2 linked regions of the Catenulispora sp. EB89 genome follow. The protein of the gene in region 1 interacts with the protein of each later gene in a pairwise test. Links are inferred from orthologs where the notes say so. Each region holds a gene or a part of one and is shown on either strand. Other genes may lie near its edges.

The links. The genes of interacting proteins can lie anywhere in the genome.
Region 2: the proteins of ABH920_RS10905 (region 1) and panC interact in binary tests that used the Escherichia coli proteins (3 or more experiments, as listed by UniProt). The link is inferred for Catenulispora sp. EB89 from one-to-one orthologs.

Annotation. Positions count from the first base shown.
Region 1 is NZ_JBGCCU010000004.1:276,759-283,710, reverse strand. Bases 972-3,803 are described here. They hold ABH920_RS10905 (NUDIX domain-containing protein), read left to right. Parts: upstream 972-2,051; coding sequence 2,052-2,555; downstream 2,556-3,803. Other genes in these bases: ABH920_RS10900 (bifunctional [glutamine synthetase] adenylyltransferase/[glutamine synthetase]-adenylyl-L-tyrosine phosphorylase), read left to right, coding at 2,679-3,803; ABH920_RS10910 (RNA polymerase sigma factor), read right to left, coding at 1,239-1,856; ABH920_RS10915 (hypothetical protein), read right to left, coding at 977-1,246. In the rest of the region: ABH920_RS10920 (maleylpyruvate isomerase family mycothiol-dependent enzyme), read left to right, coding at 75-932; more of ABH920_RS10900, read left to right, coding at 3,804-5,888; ABH920_RS10895 (serine hydrolase domain-containing protein), read right to left, coding at 5,935-6,952.
Region 2 is NZ_JBGCCU010000005.1:428,827-435,906, forward strand. Bases 1,722-4,681 are described here. They hold panC (pantoate--beta-alanine ligase), read left to right. Parts: upstream 1,722-2,748; coding sequence 2,749-3,615; downstream 3,616-4,681. Other genes in these bases: ABH920_RS14115 (Rossmann-like and DUF2520 domain-containing protein), read left to right, coding at 1,865-2,752; panD (aspartate 1-decarboxylase), read left to right, coding at 3,615-4,034; ABH920_RS14130 (L-aspartate oxidase), read left to right, coding at 4,076-4,681. Also shown: ABH920_RS14105 (GNAT family N-acetyltransferase), read right to left, coding at 1-403; ABH920_RS14110 (aromatic acid exporter family protein), read right to left, coding at 473-1,720; more of ABH920_RS14130, read left to right, coding at 4,682-5,749; nadC (carboxylating nicotinate-nucleotide diphosphorylase), read left to right, coding at 5,749-6,657; ABH920_RS14140 (type III pantothenate kinase), read left to right, coding at 6,662-7,080. UniProt on the Escherichia coli protein: Catalyzes the condensation of pantoate with beta-alanine in an ATP-dependent reaction via a pantoyl-adenylate intermediate.

The DNA of each region.
Region 1 (6,952 bases):
CTTGACCGGCCCGCTCCCGGCTGCTGTCCTGGCAGACGCCTGGTCCAAGGAGTCTGACCCCAGCGGGAGGCCCGATGTCGCGCACCCGTACCACCCTCGCCGAAGATTTGGCAGCAGCACGGGCCGCCGCTCCGGAGCTCGCCGAGCGCGCCGCGCGGGTGGTGGCCGCGATCGGGAACCCCAAGTCCGCCTCGCTGCTGCCCGGCTGGAACGCCGCCGACGTCGCCGTGCACCTCGGATTGGCGTGCACCGCCTACGCCGCGGTGGCGGCCGGCGTCTTCGACATCGAGTACTGGGACACCTTCGTGCCCGAGCACCCCGATCTCGCGCAGCGGGTCGCGGTGCTGAACGCCACGACGCTCTCGCACGCCGCCCCCGACGCCTACCTCGCGGCCCCCGGCCAGATCCGCGACGGCGCCGCCATGCTGGTCGCGGCGCTGGAGGACCGCGACCCCGAGGAGCCGTGCCCGGTCCCGTGGTTCGGGAACGACGCCCCGCTGCCGCTGGCCGCCGTCGTCGGCCTGTTCCTGAGCGAGACCGTGCTGCACACCCTGGACGTGGCCCGCGCCACCGGTCAGAAGTGGCTGGTCCCGCCGCAGATCGCGCGGCTCATCATCTCCCTGACCTACCTGGAGACCATCCCGCGCACCGTCGACGTGGCGCGCGCCGCGTCCCTGCACGCCGCGGTGCGCGTCCACGTCCGGGGCGGCGTCACGATCGGCATCGACATCGACGGGCCCCGGGTCGAAACGCACCGCGACCCGGCGCCCGGCGCCACCGACTGCCACATCTGGGTCGACCCGGTGGCCTTCGTGCTCACCGCGAGCAGGCGGAGCTCCCAGGCCCGGCAGATCGCGGCCGGCCGGATGTTCTCGTTCGGGCGCAAGCCGTGGCTGGGCCCGATGGTCGGGCGGCTCTTCGATCACCCCTGAGAACGCCCCTGAGCGCGCTCCTGAGAACGCCGCTGAGAACGCTCCTAAGAGTCACCGCCGGGCAGCCGCAGCTCACACCGGCCGTCCACACACTCGCGCCGCACCCTCCCGGCCGACAGCGTCTGCACCAGCCCCATCGTCCAGCACATCGGACAGCCGCGCAGCGCCACCATCCCGACCGGGACCAGCAGCAGCCCGGCGATCCCCACGACGGGGATCAGGGCCATGCCGCCGGCGATCCCGCCGAAGCCGATCACGCCGCGCGCCAGATGCCGGGTCAGCGACGCGCTCGCGAACTGCCCGCCCTCAGCCACGGCCCGCCTCCTCCGAGCCGTCCGCCAGCAGCGTGGCCCGCACCTGCGCCCGAGCCCGGTGCAGCCGCGACTTCATCGCCGCCAGGCTCAGCCCCAGCGCGTCGGCGACGGCTCGGCCCGAGTGCCCCTGCACGTCCCGCAGGATCAGGACCCTGCGCAGGTCCTCCGGCAGCGCCACGATCGCCGCGACCACGGCCTCGGCCTCCAGCCGCGCCAGCACGTCGTCCTCCGCCGGCCCGCAGACGGCCTCGGCGCCCGGCCCGAAGCCGCCGCCGCCAGCGCCCGCCCCGAAGCCGCCGCCGGCACCACCGCCCCGCGGCCCGCTCCGCGCCCAGAACCGAGCCCGCCGCAGGCACTCGTTCCGCACGATCCGGAACATCCACGAGGCCAGCGCCGCCGTCGCCCGGAGCATCCCGATCCGGCTGTAGAGGATGATCAGCGCCTCCTGCGCCGCGTCCTCCGCGTCCTGAGGCGTCGCGCACAGCGTCTTGGCGAACCTCAGCACATGCGGATACGACCCCGACACCAGCGCCCGCACGGCCTCGGCGTCCCCCTCCTGCGCCGCCCGCACCAGCTGCTCGCCCGGCCAGGCCGGCACCGCCTCACCCACGCGTCCGACCCCGCTTCCGCATTACCGAAACGACGCAAGCGCACACCAGCACCGCCGCCACGACTCCCGCACCCGTCCATATCATCCCCGGCGTCCTCTCCCGCTCGACGAGCCCGCCGCACGACCGGCTCCGGGGATAAGAGGTGCGCACGCGCCAGAAGGATTCAGGGGCCTCCGCCATGCTTTGATAACCCGGTGAACCCCGACGAAGAGCTCGTCTACGAAGTCGACGAGAGCGACCGGATCCTGCGGATCGTGCGCCGCGGCGAACTCACCGACAACAACCTGCGGCACCGCAGCGTCGACATCCTGTTCCGCGACAACGCCGGGCGGATCCTGGTGCACCGGCGCGCCGCGGTGAAGCGCGTCTTCCCGCAGTACTACGACATGTTCGTGGCCGGCATGGTCCCGGCCGGCGAGTCCTACGACCAGGCCGCGCGCCGGGAGGCCGCCGAGGAGGTCGGGCAGCGCAACGTCGTGCTCCGGCCGATCGGCCGGTGGCGCTTCGACCACGACCGGGTGCCGCAGTGGGGCTCGGTCTACACCGCGACCGTCACCGGCCCCGTGGTGCCGCAGCCGGAGGAGGTCGAGTGGTTCGGCTTCCTCACCGAGGCCGAGCTGGAAGAGAGCATCGCGCAGAACCAGTTCTGTCCGGACAGCCTGTACTTCTATCGGCGGATGCGCGGCCAGGCGGTGTGATCGGCGGTGATCAGCGGCGATCGGGCGTGATCGGGCCCTGTCGATCCCCGGCCCTGTCCGCGCCGCGACCGGCCCCCGGACACGACGCGCCGGTCGCGATCGTCGTCGGCTAGATTGGGCCGGGTGGCACAGACGGCGGCACTTGGCCGGGAACCGGAGTCGGCGCGCTCGCGACTGGTCAGGCTGGGATTCGCCGACCCCGAATCCGCCCTACGGACCCTGGACGAGGCCCCGCTCGGCGAGCTGCGCGGCGATCCGCTGTTCCTGGAGGCCCTGGGCCGCACCGCCGACCCCGACCAGGCGCTGGCCGCGACCGGCCGGCTGCTCGCGGCCGCCGACGACGCCGACACCCTGGCCGCCACCCTCGCCGCCGCCAAACCCTTCCAGGACCGGCTGCTCGGCGTACTCGGGGTCAGCGTGGCGCTCGGGGAGCACCTGGAGCGTCATCCGGAGGGCTGGCACGGGCTCGTGGAGTTCGACGTCGAGGACTTGGCCCCGGCCTTCCGGCGGCTGATGCTGGAGGCGGTCGGGGCCGCCCCCGACGCCCCCGACCCGGTGGCCGCGCTGGCCGGGATCCCGGCCCGGGACGCCCTGCGCGTCGCGTACCGGGACGCCTTGCTCGGCATCGCGGCGCGGGACATCGGCAGCGCGCAGAAGAACGACGCCACCGCCACGTACGACCAAACGGCCGCCGATCTGTCGGACCTGGCCACCGCCACCCTGGAGGCGGCGCTCGCGGTGGCGCGCGCGGAACTCCCCGAGGACTCCCCGCCGGCGCGCCTGGCGGTCATCGCCATGGGCAAGTGCGGGGCCCGGGAGCTCAACTACGTCAGCGACGTGGACGTGGTGTTCGTCGCCGCCGCCCCCGACGGCACCGACCCGGACGAGGAACACCTCGCCCTGCGCACCGCCACCCAGCTGGCCGCGACGCTGATGCGGGTCTGCTCCGACACCACCTCCGAGGGCGCCATCTGGCAGGTCGACGCGAACCTGCGCCCCGAGGGCAAGAACGGCCCGCTGGTGCGCTCGCTGCCCAGCCACATCGCCTACTACGAGCGCTGGGCCAAGACCTGGGAGTTCCAGGCGCTGCTCAAGGCGCGCGCCGCCGCCGGGGACCGGGACCTCGGCGCCAAGTACGTCGAGGCCGTCACGCCGATGGTGTGGGCGGCCTCGCGGCGCGACGGGTTCGTCGCGGACGTGCAGGCGATGCGGCGGCGTGTCGTCGAACACATCCCGGCCAAGGACGCCGAGCGCGAGCTGAAGCTCGGCTCCGGCGGTCTGCGCGACATCGAGTTCGCCGTACAGCTGCTGCAGCTGGTCCACGGCCCCACGGATCCCGCGCTGCGCAAGCGCGGAACCCTGGAGTCCCTCGCGGCTCTTTCCGCAGGTGGATACGTGGGTCGCACGGACGCGGCGGCCCTGGCCGACGCCTACCGCTTCCTGCGGACGCTGGAGCACCGGCTGCAGATCCACCGGCTCCGGCGCACGCACACGCTGCCGGAGGAGAAGGTCGAGCGGCGCCGCCTCGGGAGGTCCATGGGGTTTCGAAAAGATCCCGTGGATCAGCTGAACGGTGAATGGAAACGTCACAAGCGGGAAGTAAGGCGGCTGCACGAAAAGCTCTTTTACCGACCGTTGTTAGACGCGGTGGCCCGTTTGACGCCGGGCCAGGCCGCATTGGGTGGTGCTGTTCACTTGTCACCGGAGGCTGCGCAGTCACGGTTGGAAGCACTCGGCTACACGGATCCGGCGGGAGCGCTCCGTCATCTGACGGCGCTCACCTCCGGGGTGAGCCGGCGGGCGGCGATCCAGAGGACGCTGCTGCCGGTGATGTTGGACTGGTTCGCCGACGCGGCGGACCCCGACGGCGGCCTGCTGGCGTTCCGCAAGGCGTCCGAGGCGCTGGGGGACACGCACTGGTACCTGCGGCTGCTGCGCGACGAAGGCGCCGCCGCCGAACACCTGGCGCGGGTGCTGGCCTCCGGCCGCTACGCGCCGGACCTGCTCCTCAGGGCGCCGGAAGCCGTCGCCATCCTGGGGGATCCGGCCAACCTGGTGCCCCGGGCCCGGCCGGTGCTGGAGGCCGAGATCCTGTCCGCGGTCGGCCGCGCGTCGACTCCGGAGGCGGCGGTCGCCGCGGCGCGCGCGGTGCGGCGTCGCGAGCTTTTCCGTATCTCCGCCGCGGATCTGCTGGGTCTGCTGACCGTCGAGCAGGTCGGCGACGGCCTGAGCGCGGTGACGGCGGCGACGCTGAGCGGTGCGCTGCAGGCCGCCACCACGGCGATCGAGAACCGTCTCGGCACGCCGCTGCCGACCCGTTTCGCGATCATCGCCGTCGGCCGGTTCGGCGGCCGCGAACTTGGCTACGGCAGCGACGCGGACGTGCTGTTCGTCCACGATCCGCTGCCGGACGACGGTGTCGAGACGGATCCGGACGAGATCGCGTGGGGCGCGACCGCGAACAGTTCGGCGCCGTCCAGTGCGGCGGTGGCGAGCAACGGCGCCGCCGCGACGGATTCCGTCCGCCGCGCCTCTCCCGTCTCCCCGCAGCGCGAACGTGCCGCCACCGACGCCGCGCACGCCGTCGCCAACGAACTGCGCCGGCTGCTCCAGATCCCGACCCCGGACCCGCCGCTGATCATCGATGCCGACCTGCGCCCCGAGGGCCGGCAGGGACCGTTGGTGCGCACCCTCAGCTCCTACGCCGAGTACTACCGCCGCTGGTCGGAGGTCTGGGAGTCGCAGGCGCTGCTGCGCGCGGAACCGGTGGCCGGCGATCCCGAGCTGGGCCGCGAGTTCATGGAGCTGATTGACCCGCTGCGCCGTCCGGTATCAGGGCTCGACGAGACCGCGGTGCGCGAGATCCGCCGCATCAAGGCCCGCGTGGAGGCCGAGCGGCTGCCGCGCGGCGCGGACAAGGCGCTGCACACCAAGCTCGGCCCCGGCGGCCTGTCGGACGTCGAGTGGACCGTGCAGCTGCTCCAGCTCTGCCACGCGCACGAGGTCCCGGCCCTGCAGACCACGCGCACCCGCCTGGCCCTGTCCGGCGCCGCGGACGCCGGCCTGCTGGAGCCCGACGACGCCGAGATCCTGGACGAGGCCTGGATCGAGGCCACGCGCGTCCGCAACGGCATCATGCTGGTCCGCGGCCGGGCCGGCGACTCGATCCCGAACGACATCAAGGAACGCGCCGGCATCGCCATGTATCTGGGCTCTGAGAACAGCGAGGAGTTCGTCGAGGAGTACCGGCGCGGCGCCCGGCGGGCCCGCGCCGTCGTCGAGCGCGTCTTCTACGACTGGAGCAGCGACGCGGGGCGTTCCCACGATTCGTGAGACGCCCCGCGTCCGGCCCACCTCGCGCCGAGCCCGCCGGCGGTGATCAGCGGACGCGGCCGAACAACCGCCCCGCGATGTCGATCCCGACGACCGCGCCGCTCTCGTCCCGCGTGAACAGCCCGCGCTGCCCCTTCAACCCGCCGTCGGTGATGATGTAGTCGTCGCCGTCCTCGGCCAGGAAGCCCATCGCGGCGGCCGGATAGTCCTGCGGCATCTCGGTGTCGGAGGCGGCGCGGATCTCCGGCTTGATGCCGACCGCGAGGGTCAGGCGCGCGCCGTCGTCGGCGACGTCCAGGTTCATCGCGTCGATCTCGTAGCGGCCGACGACGTCGCCGTTGCGCGCGGCGTCGTACGGCACCGGCTCCGGGTCCTCCTCGACGACGCCGAGGAAGTGCTCCAGGGCCCACTTCACGACGTCCTGGTTCAGCTGGTAGCCCTCCGGGGCGCAGTTGCTCAGCGCCACGATCGCGAAGCCGCGCTCGGGGACCACGAGCAGTTCGGCGAACTGGCCGTTGCCGCTGCCGCCATGACCGAAGGTGCGCATGCCGCCGATCCCGTTGAGGAACCAGCCGAATCCGAAGGCGTCGCCGAGGGTGGAGCCGCGCAGCTCGGACTTCGGCTCCTGCATCGAGCGGCGCGCCTCGACGCTCAGCACCTCGTCGGCGGCTCCGGGCTGGCCTCCGACCTGCTCCCCGAGGTGGAACCGAGCCCAGCGCAGCAGGTCCGCGGCGCAGGAGACGCCGCCGCCGCCGGGGTTGTTGCCGTGGGTGCCGGCCGGGTACGACTTCCAGGGCGTCGCGGTGTGCAGGACGCCGTCGGCGTCGCGGTTGTGGCCGACGGTGTGCTTGCGGGTCATGACGTCGTCGAGGTCGAAGACGGTGTCGGTCAGGCCCAGCGGGGTGAGCACCAGCTCGGCCACGGCCTGCTCGTAGGGCTGTCCGGTGACCTTCTCGATCACTCGGCCCAGGAGGTTGTAGCCGGCCTGGCTGTAGGAGGCCCGGGCGCCGGGCTCGCCGATCAGCGGCAGCGCTTCCAGCTTCGCGACGAAGGTGGCCAGCGAG
Region 2 (7,080 bases), on another replicon or contig:
CCGCCTCCTCCGGGTCGCGGACCTCCGCGAGCTCGATCTCGGGGCCGGGCGTCGGGACGGCCGGCGCGGAGGCGATCCCCATATCCTCCAGCTCGATACCGCGGGCCATACCGGCGGCCTCAGCGGCTGCTATGAGGTCCGCGTCGCCATCGACCGATGCCCACAAGTTCAACTTCTGGCCGTGTTCGGCACCGAAGGACTGGAGCGCCGCGATGGCCTTCTCCGCCGGCACTGTGCGATCGAACCGCCGTGCGGAGCTGTAGAACAGCGACCGCAGGAAGGGACGCACTGACGCCACCATCAGCATCCCCGCGTCTTCGCCGACGACGGTGCCGTCCTCGTGCTCGGCGAACAGGCGCGCGGCGGCCAGGGTGGTCCGGTCGCTCTGGTCCAGGAAAGTCATACCGCGCATCATCCCCAGATTCCGCGGGACTGTGCGCGGGACAAACGACCCACTCCTTGCGGCGCACCGCTATGTGGACGAGCTGGGTACCGGCGCGGGCAGGATCGCAGGGATCGCCAGCGCGTGCGGTCCGTCCACCGGATCGAGTTCGTAGAGCATGCGGCGCACCTCGTCGAGCAGCGAGCCGTGTACGGACCACTTCTCTACGGCGAACGCTCCTATAGGGAGCATGTCCTCTATAGCCGAGAGCTGATGGTCCGCGGCGGCGGTGATGATGACCTTCAGCTCCTCCAACACCTGGCGGCTGTCCCGGTCCGGGATCTGCAGCCGGCCGAAGCGGTTCAGGGCGCGGCCGACGTCCAGCAGCAGTATCGCCAGGGCCTCGGGGACCTCGGTGCTCGCCGGCAGCCCGCGGGCGCCGTTGGCGAGGTCGTTCAGGCCCCGCAGCAGGCTGTTGAGTTGCGAGGAGACGTGACTGAGGCAGATCGCCGCCTGGTCGACGCGGTTGACCTCCGGCTCCAGGGCCGAGCGCCGGGGGTGGTAGCGGACGGCCTCCTCGGCCTGGTCGGCGATGTCCTCGGCGTCCGCGCTGTCGCCGCGCAGTGCGCGGGAGCGCTCCAGCCACTTCTTCGAGTCCGCCGCGGACCACTCGGAGCCCAGAGCTTTGGAGACGTCTCTGCAGAGCTGCGCCAAGTCGTCCGCCAGGTCGGCCAGGTCCTTGGCCGCGGTGTCGCTGTAGGTCGGCGGCGCGACCAGCGCGTTCGCGACGACGCCGACCGCGGCGCCGACCAGCGTGTCCCAGATGCGTTCGACGCCGTAGCCGCGGCCCAGGCTGTAGACCAGCAGCGAGGTGGTCGCGACCTGGTTGACCTGGGTGCCCAGGCGCAGGGTCCGGCCGATCATCAACGCCACGATCACCAGGGCCGAGAGCGTGAACCAGGTCAGGTCCACGAACCGGCCGAGCGCCAGGGCCGCGAAGACGCCCAGGAGGACCGCCGCGACCTGCTGGAGGCCGCGCCGGAAGGTCTGGTAGATGGTCACCTGCATGGTGATCAGGACGGCCACCGGCGCCAGGACGGCGTGGAACTGCGGATGGCCGTGATAGATCACACGCTTGGCGATCTCCCAGGCCACGGCGCAGGCCAGGGCGGTCTTGAGCGTTTGTATGAACGCGTCGCGCTCGCGGTTGAACCAGTGCCGCACGCCGTGCAGCCGGAAGGCCCGCACCGAGTGCTCGATCCCGGAGCGCAGCGTGGTGTGGCCACGGCCGAGCAACTCCCTGGTGAACTCGCTGATGGAGTCCGTGGAGCGTGGCATGGGGCGATTGTTGCAGAGATACAGATCTTCCCAGAAGGACCGCGATGATGACCGTGAAGCCCGCATCGGGATACGCTGAGGCCGCCATCATTTTGATACGACTGGTACCCACAGCGGACTGGATCGTTGACAGATAGAGAGCCCATGGATTCCGCAGAGTCCCGCCTGGCCGTAGGCGTGGTCGGTACCGGCCGCGTCGGTTCGGCCCTCGGCGCCGCCCTGCAGCGCGCAGGCCACCGCGTGGTCGCCGCTTCCGGCGTGTCCGAGCAGTCAGTCCGCCGGGCCGACAAACTCCTGCCCGGCGTGCCCCTCCTGCCGCCGCAGGAGGTGCTGGCCGGCGCCGACCTCGCGCTGCTCACCGTTCCCGACGACGCGCTGCCGGGCCTGATCGAGGGCCTGGTGGCGACCGGTTCGATCAAGCCGGGCACGATACTGGCGCACACCTCCGGCCGCTTCGGCTTCACCGTCCTGGACGCGGCCACCCGCGTCGGCGCCCTGCCGCTGGCCCTGCACCCGGCCATGACCTTCACCGGCACCGAGGTGGACGTGGCGCGGCTGGCCGGCTGCTCCTTCGGGGTGACCGCCCCGGACCCGCTCCGGCCCATCGCCGAGGCCCTGGTGGTGGAGATGGGCGGCGAGCCGGAGTGGATCGAGGAGACGGCGCGGCCGCTCTACCACGCGGCCCTCGCGTACGGCTCGAACTACCTGGTCACCCTGGTCGCGCAGGCCGAGGACCTGCTCACCGCGGCCGGGGTCCGGGAGCCGGGCCGCATGCTCGGCCCGCTGCTCGGCGCCGCGCTGGACAACGCGCTGCGCTCTGGCGACCTGGCCCTGACCGGGCCGGTGGCGCGCGGGGACGCCGGGACCGTCGCGGCGCACCTGGAGGTGCTGGCGGAGCACGACCCGCAGGCCGCCCGGGGTTACCGCGCTCTGGGACGCCTCACCGCGGACCGTGCCATGGCATCCGGGATGCTCTCCGCGGAGAAGGCCGAATCCCTGCTCGGAGTGCTGAACAAGGAGTCTGACGCATGACCGCGCTCGTCCACACCCGCGCCGAACTTCAGCCCTTCTTGGATGGCTTCGCCAATGGGAAGCGTGGAGTCGTCATGACCATGGGGGCTCTCCATGAGGGTCACCTGGAGCTTCTGAAGAAGGCCCGCCACGACTGCGACCTGGTCGTCGCCACCATCTTCGTGAACCCGCTCCAGTTCGGCCCGAACGAGGACTTCGACCGGTACCCGCGCACGCTCGACGACGATCTCAAGCTCTGCGCAGAGGCCGGAGTGGACGTCGTCTATGCGCCGGCCGTGGAGGAGGTCTACCCGGGTGGGCAGCCGATCGTGAAGGTCACTCCGGGGCCGATGGGGGAGGTGCTGGAGGGTGCGTTCCGTCCCGGCTTCTTCACCGGCGTCCTGACCATCGTGAACAAGCTGCTCAACCTGACAGACCCGCACATGGCGTTCTTCGGACAGAAGGACGCCCAGCAGCTCGCTCTGGTGCGCCGCATGGTGCTGGACCTGAACATGCCGGTGGAGATCGTCGGCGTTCCGACAGTCCGCGACGAGGACGGCCTCGCCAAGTCCAGCCGGAACCGCTACCTCAGCCCTGAGGAGCGCACTACGGCGCTCACTCTGTCGCGCGCACTGTTCGCCGGACAGGCGAAGACCGCGGAGGGCGCGGACGCGGTGCGGGGAGCCGCGAACGCCGTCCTGGAACCCGCCGTGGCCGCCGGCCGGATCGATGTGGACTACCTCGCACTGGTCGACCCGCGGGACTTCTCGGAAGTCTCTCCGACGTTCTCTGGAGAGGCCGTGCTCGCTCTGGCGGCCCGCGTCGGAACGACCCGCCTCATCGACAACCTCCCCCTCACCCTCACCACCCCCGGAGCGCGCTGATGTACCGCACGATGCTCAAGTCCAAGATCCACCGGGCCACGGTCACCCAGGCCGACCTGCACTACGTGGGCTCGGTCACGATCGACGAGGACCTGATGGACGCCGCCGACCTGCTGTCCGGCGAGCAGGTCGCGATCGTCGACATCGACAACGGCGCGCGCCTTGAGACCTACGTCATACCCGGGCAGCGGGGCACCGGCGTGATCGGCATCAACGGTGCCGCCGCACGTCTCGTGCACCCCGGGGACCTGGTCATCCTGATCTCCTACATGCAGGTGGACGACGCGGAGGCGCGTAGTCTTCAGCCGAAGGTGGTGCACGTCGACACCGAGAACCGGATCGTCGCCCTCGGGGCCGATCCGGCCGAGCCGGTGCCGGGTTCACAGGTATTGAGCCGGGGCGACGTCACCGCGAACTGACGGGGTACCGGCCTACCACCGGTACGTGAGGGGCGATTGAGATGGTCCAGCGGCTTAGGGCACCCCACCCGGGGTGGCGGGCGTACGCGGACACCGTCGTGGTGGGGTCCGGCGTGGCCGGCATCACGGCGGCGCTGGCGGCGCGTCAGGCCGGCAGCGTGCTGCTGGTGACGAAGGCGCGCCTGCAGGACGGGTCGACCCGGTGGGCGCAGGGCGGCATCGCCGCGGCGCTCGGTGTCGGGGACAGTCCGGAGGCGCATCTGCAGGACACGCTGGTGGCCGGCGCGGGAGTCTGCGACGAGGACGCCGTGCGGGTGCTGGTCACCGAGGGCCCGGCGGCGGTGCGGCGGCTGATCTCGCTCGGCGCCGAGTTCGACAAGACCGCGGACGGCGCCATCGCGCTGGGCCGCGAGGGCGGGCACCTGGCCGACCGCATCGCGCACGCCGGCGGCGACGCCACCGGCAAGGAGGTCTCCCGCGCGCTGATCGCGGCGCTGGAGCACACCATCGGCGAGATCGAGGTCATCGACCACGCGCTGGTTCTGGACCTGCTCAAGGACGAGCACGGCGGCGCCGCGGGCGTCACCCTGCACGTCATGGGCGAGGGCGCGCGCGACGGCGTGGGCGCGGTGCACGCCAAGGCCGTGGTGCTGGCCACCGGCGGCATGGGGCAGGTCTTCGACGCCACGACGAACCCTTCCGTGGCGACCGGGGACGGCGTCGCCATGGCGCTGCGCGCCGGCGCGGAGGTCGCGGACCTGGAGTTCGTGCAGTTCCACCCGACGGTGATGTGGCTGGGCGGCGCGGCGCGCGGCCAGCAGCCGCTGATCTCCGAGGCGGTCCGCGGCGAGGGCGCCCACCTGGTGGACGGCAGCGGGGTCCGCTTCATGGTCGGGCAGCATCCGCTGGCCGAACTGGCGCCGCGTGACGTGGTCGCCAAGGGCATCATGCGGCGTATGGCGGAGACCGGAGAGCCGCATATGTGGCTCGATGCGCGGACCGGTGTCGCGGAGTTCTCCGACGAGTACTGGCGTACGCGGTTCCCCACCATCCGCGAGTCCTGCCTCAAGCACGGGATCGACCCGGCCAAGGATCTGATTCCGGTGGCGCCGGCGGAGCATTACGCGTCCGGAGGCGTGCGGACGGATATATGGGGACGTACTTCTATCCCGCGCTTGTACGCGTGTGGAGAGGCCGCCTGTACCGGAGTGCACGGAGCGAACCGCTTGGCGTCCAACTCTTTGTTGGAAGGACTCGTCTTCGCAGAGCGCATCGGTGCGGATCTCGCCAAGCGTCTGCCGTGGACGGAGACTCCGGTTCCGGTAGAGGCTCCTGAGGACGTGGAAGACGTTCTGCTGGAGCCGTCGGTGATGGCCGAGGTGCAGCACACCATGACCGCCGGCGCAGGTGTCCTGCGCAGTGCGCAGTCGCTGGACCGTACCGCCGGCGAACTGGAGCAGCTGGCCGGGCACGCCTCCGAGGCCCCGCACCTGGAGGCGTGGGAGGCGACGAACCTGCACCTGCTGGCCAGCGCGCTGGTGAAGGGTGCGGCTCTGCGCAACGAGACTCGCGGGTCGCACTGGCGTGAGGACTTCCCGGACAGCGGGGACCGCTGGCTGGTGCGCCTGGCGACGCGTTTGGATCCCGGGACCGGGAAGCTGGTCACTGAGAAGCAGCCGCTGCGCAGTGCAGAAATGGATGGAGTGAAGCCCTGATGAGCTCGTTGTCCCCGGACGTCGCCAAGGCGCTGATCGATGGTGGGCTGGACCCGGAGTACGTGGCTTCGGTGATCATGATGGCCCTGGACGAGGACCTGGCCGACGGGCCGGACGTCACGACCGAGGCGACGGTCTCGGCCGACGCGATGGACACCGCGGACTTCGCGGCGCGCGCGCCGGGCGTCGCCGCGGGGGTTCCGGTGGCCGCGGCGGTGTTCGACCTCGTGTCGCAGGGCACGGCGAAGATCCAGCAGGTGGTGAAGGACGGCGACCGGGTGGAGCCCGGCACTGTCCTGTTCACTGTCACCGGCGCTACGCGGGATCTCCTTACTGGCGAACGCACTGCGTTGAACCTCCTGTGTCACCTCTCAGGGATCGCTACGCAGACCCGCCTCTGGGTGGACGCGGTAGAGGGCACAGGCGCGAAGATCCGTGACACCCGTAAGACGACGCCCGGGCTGCGTTCTCTGGAGAAGTACGCAGTGCGGTGCGGCGGCGGCGTGAACCACCGCATGACGTTGTCCGACGCCGGTCTGGTGAAGGACAACCACGTGGTGGCCGCCGGCGGCGTCGTGCAGGCCTTCGAGGCGGTGCGCAAGGCGCACCCGGGGCTGCCGATCGAGGTCGAGATCGACTCGCTGGAGCAGCTGCCCGGGGTGCTCGCGGCCGGCGCCGAGCTGATCCTGCTGGACAACTTCACGCCGGAGCGGATGCGCGCGGCGGTGCAGATCACCGGGCGCAACGAGCTGTACGGCCGGACTCGGCTGGAGGCGTCCGGCGGGCTGACGCTGGACCTGGCCCGCGCCGTCGCCGAGACCGGGGTCGACTACCTCTCGATCGGCGCGCTGACCCACTCGGCGCCGATCCTGGACATCGGCTCGGACTTCCGCGAAGAAGGGAAGTAGCTCTGTGCTTCTGACCATTGACGTCGGCAACACGCAGACCGTTTACGGGCTGTTCGAGGGCGAGGAGATCGTCGACCACTGGCGGGTGGCCACGGATCCGCGCCGGACGTCCGACGAGCTCTCGGTGATGACGCAGGGGCTGCTGAGCCAGCACCCGACGGCGGGCAAGCCCGGCGGCCTGACCGGGCTGTCGATCTGCTCCACGGTGCCGTCGGTGCTGCACGAGATGCGGGACATGAGCAAGCGGCACTACGGGGACGTCCCCACGGTGCTGGTGGAGCCCGGAGTGAAGACCGGCGTGCCGATCCTGGTCGACAACCCGAAGGAAGTCGGCGCGGACCGGATCATGAACGCCCTGGCCGCGCACTACCTCTACGACGGCCCGGTGATCGTGGTCGACTTCGGGACGGCGACGTCCTTCGA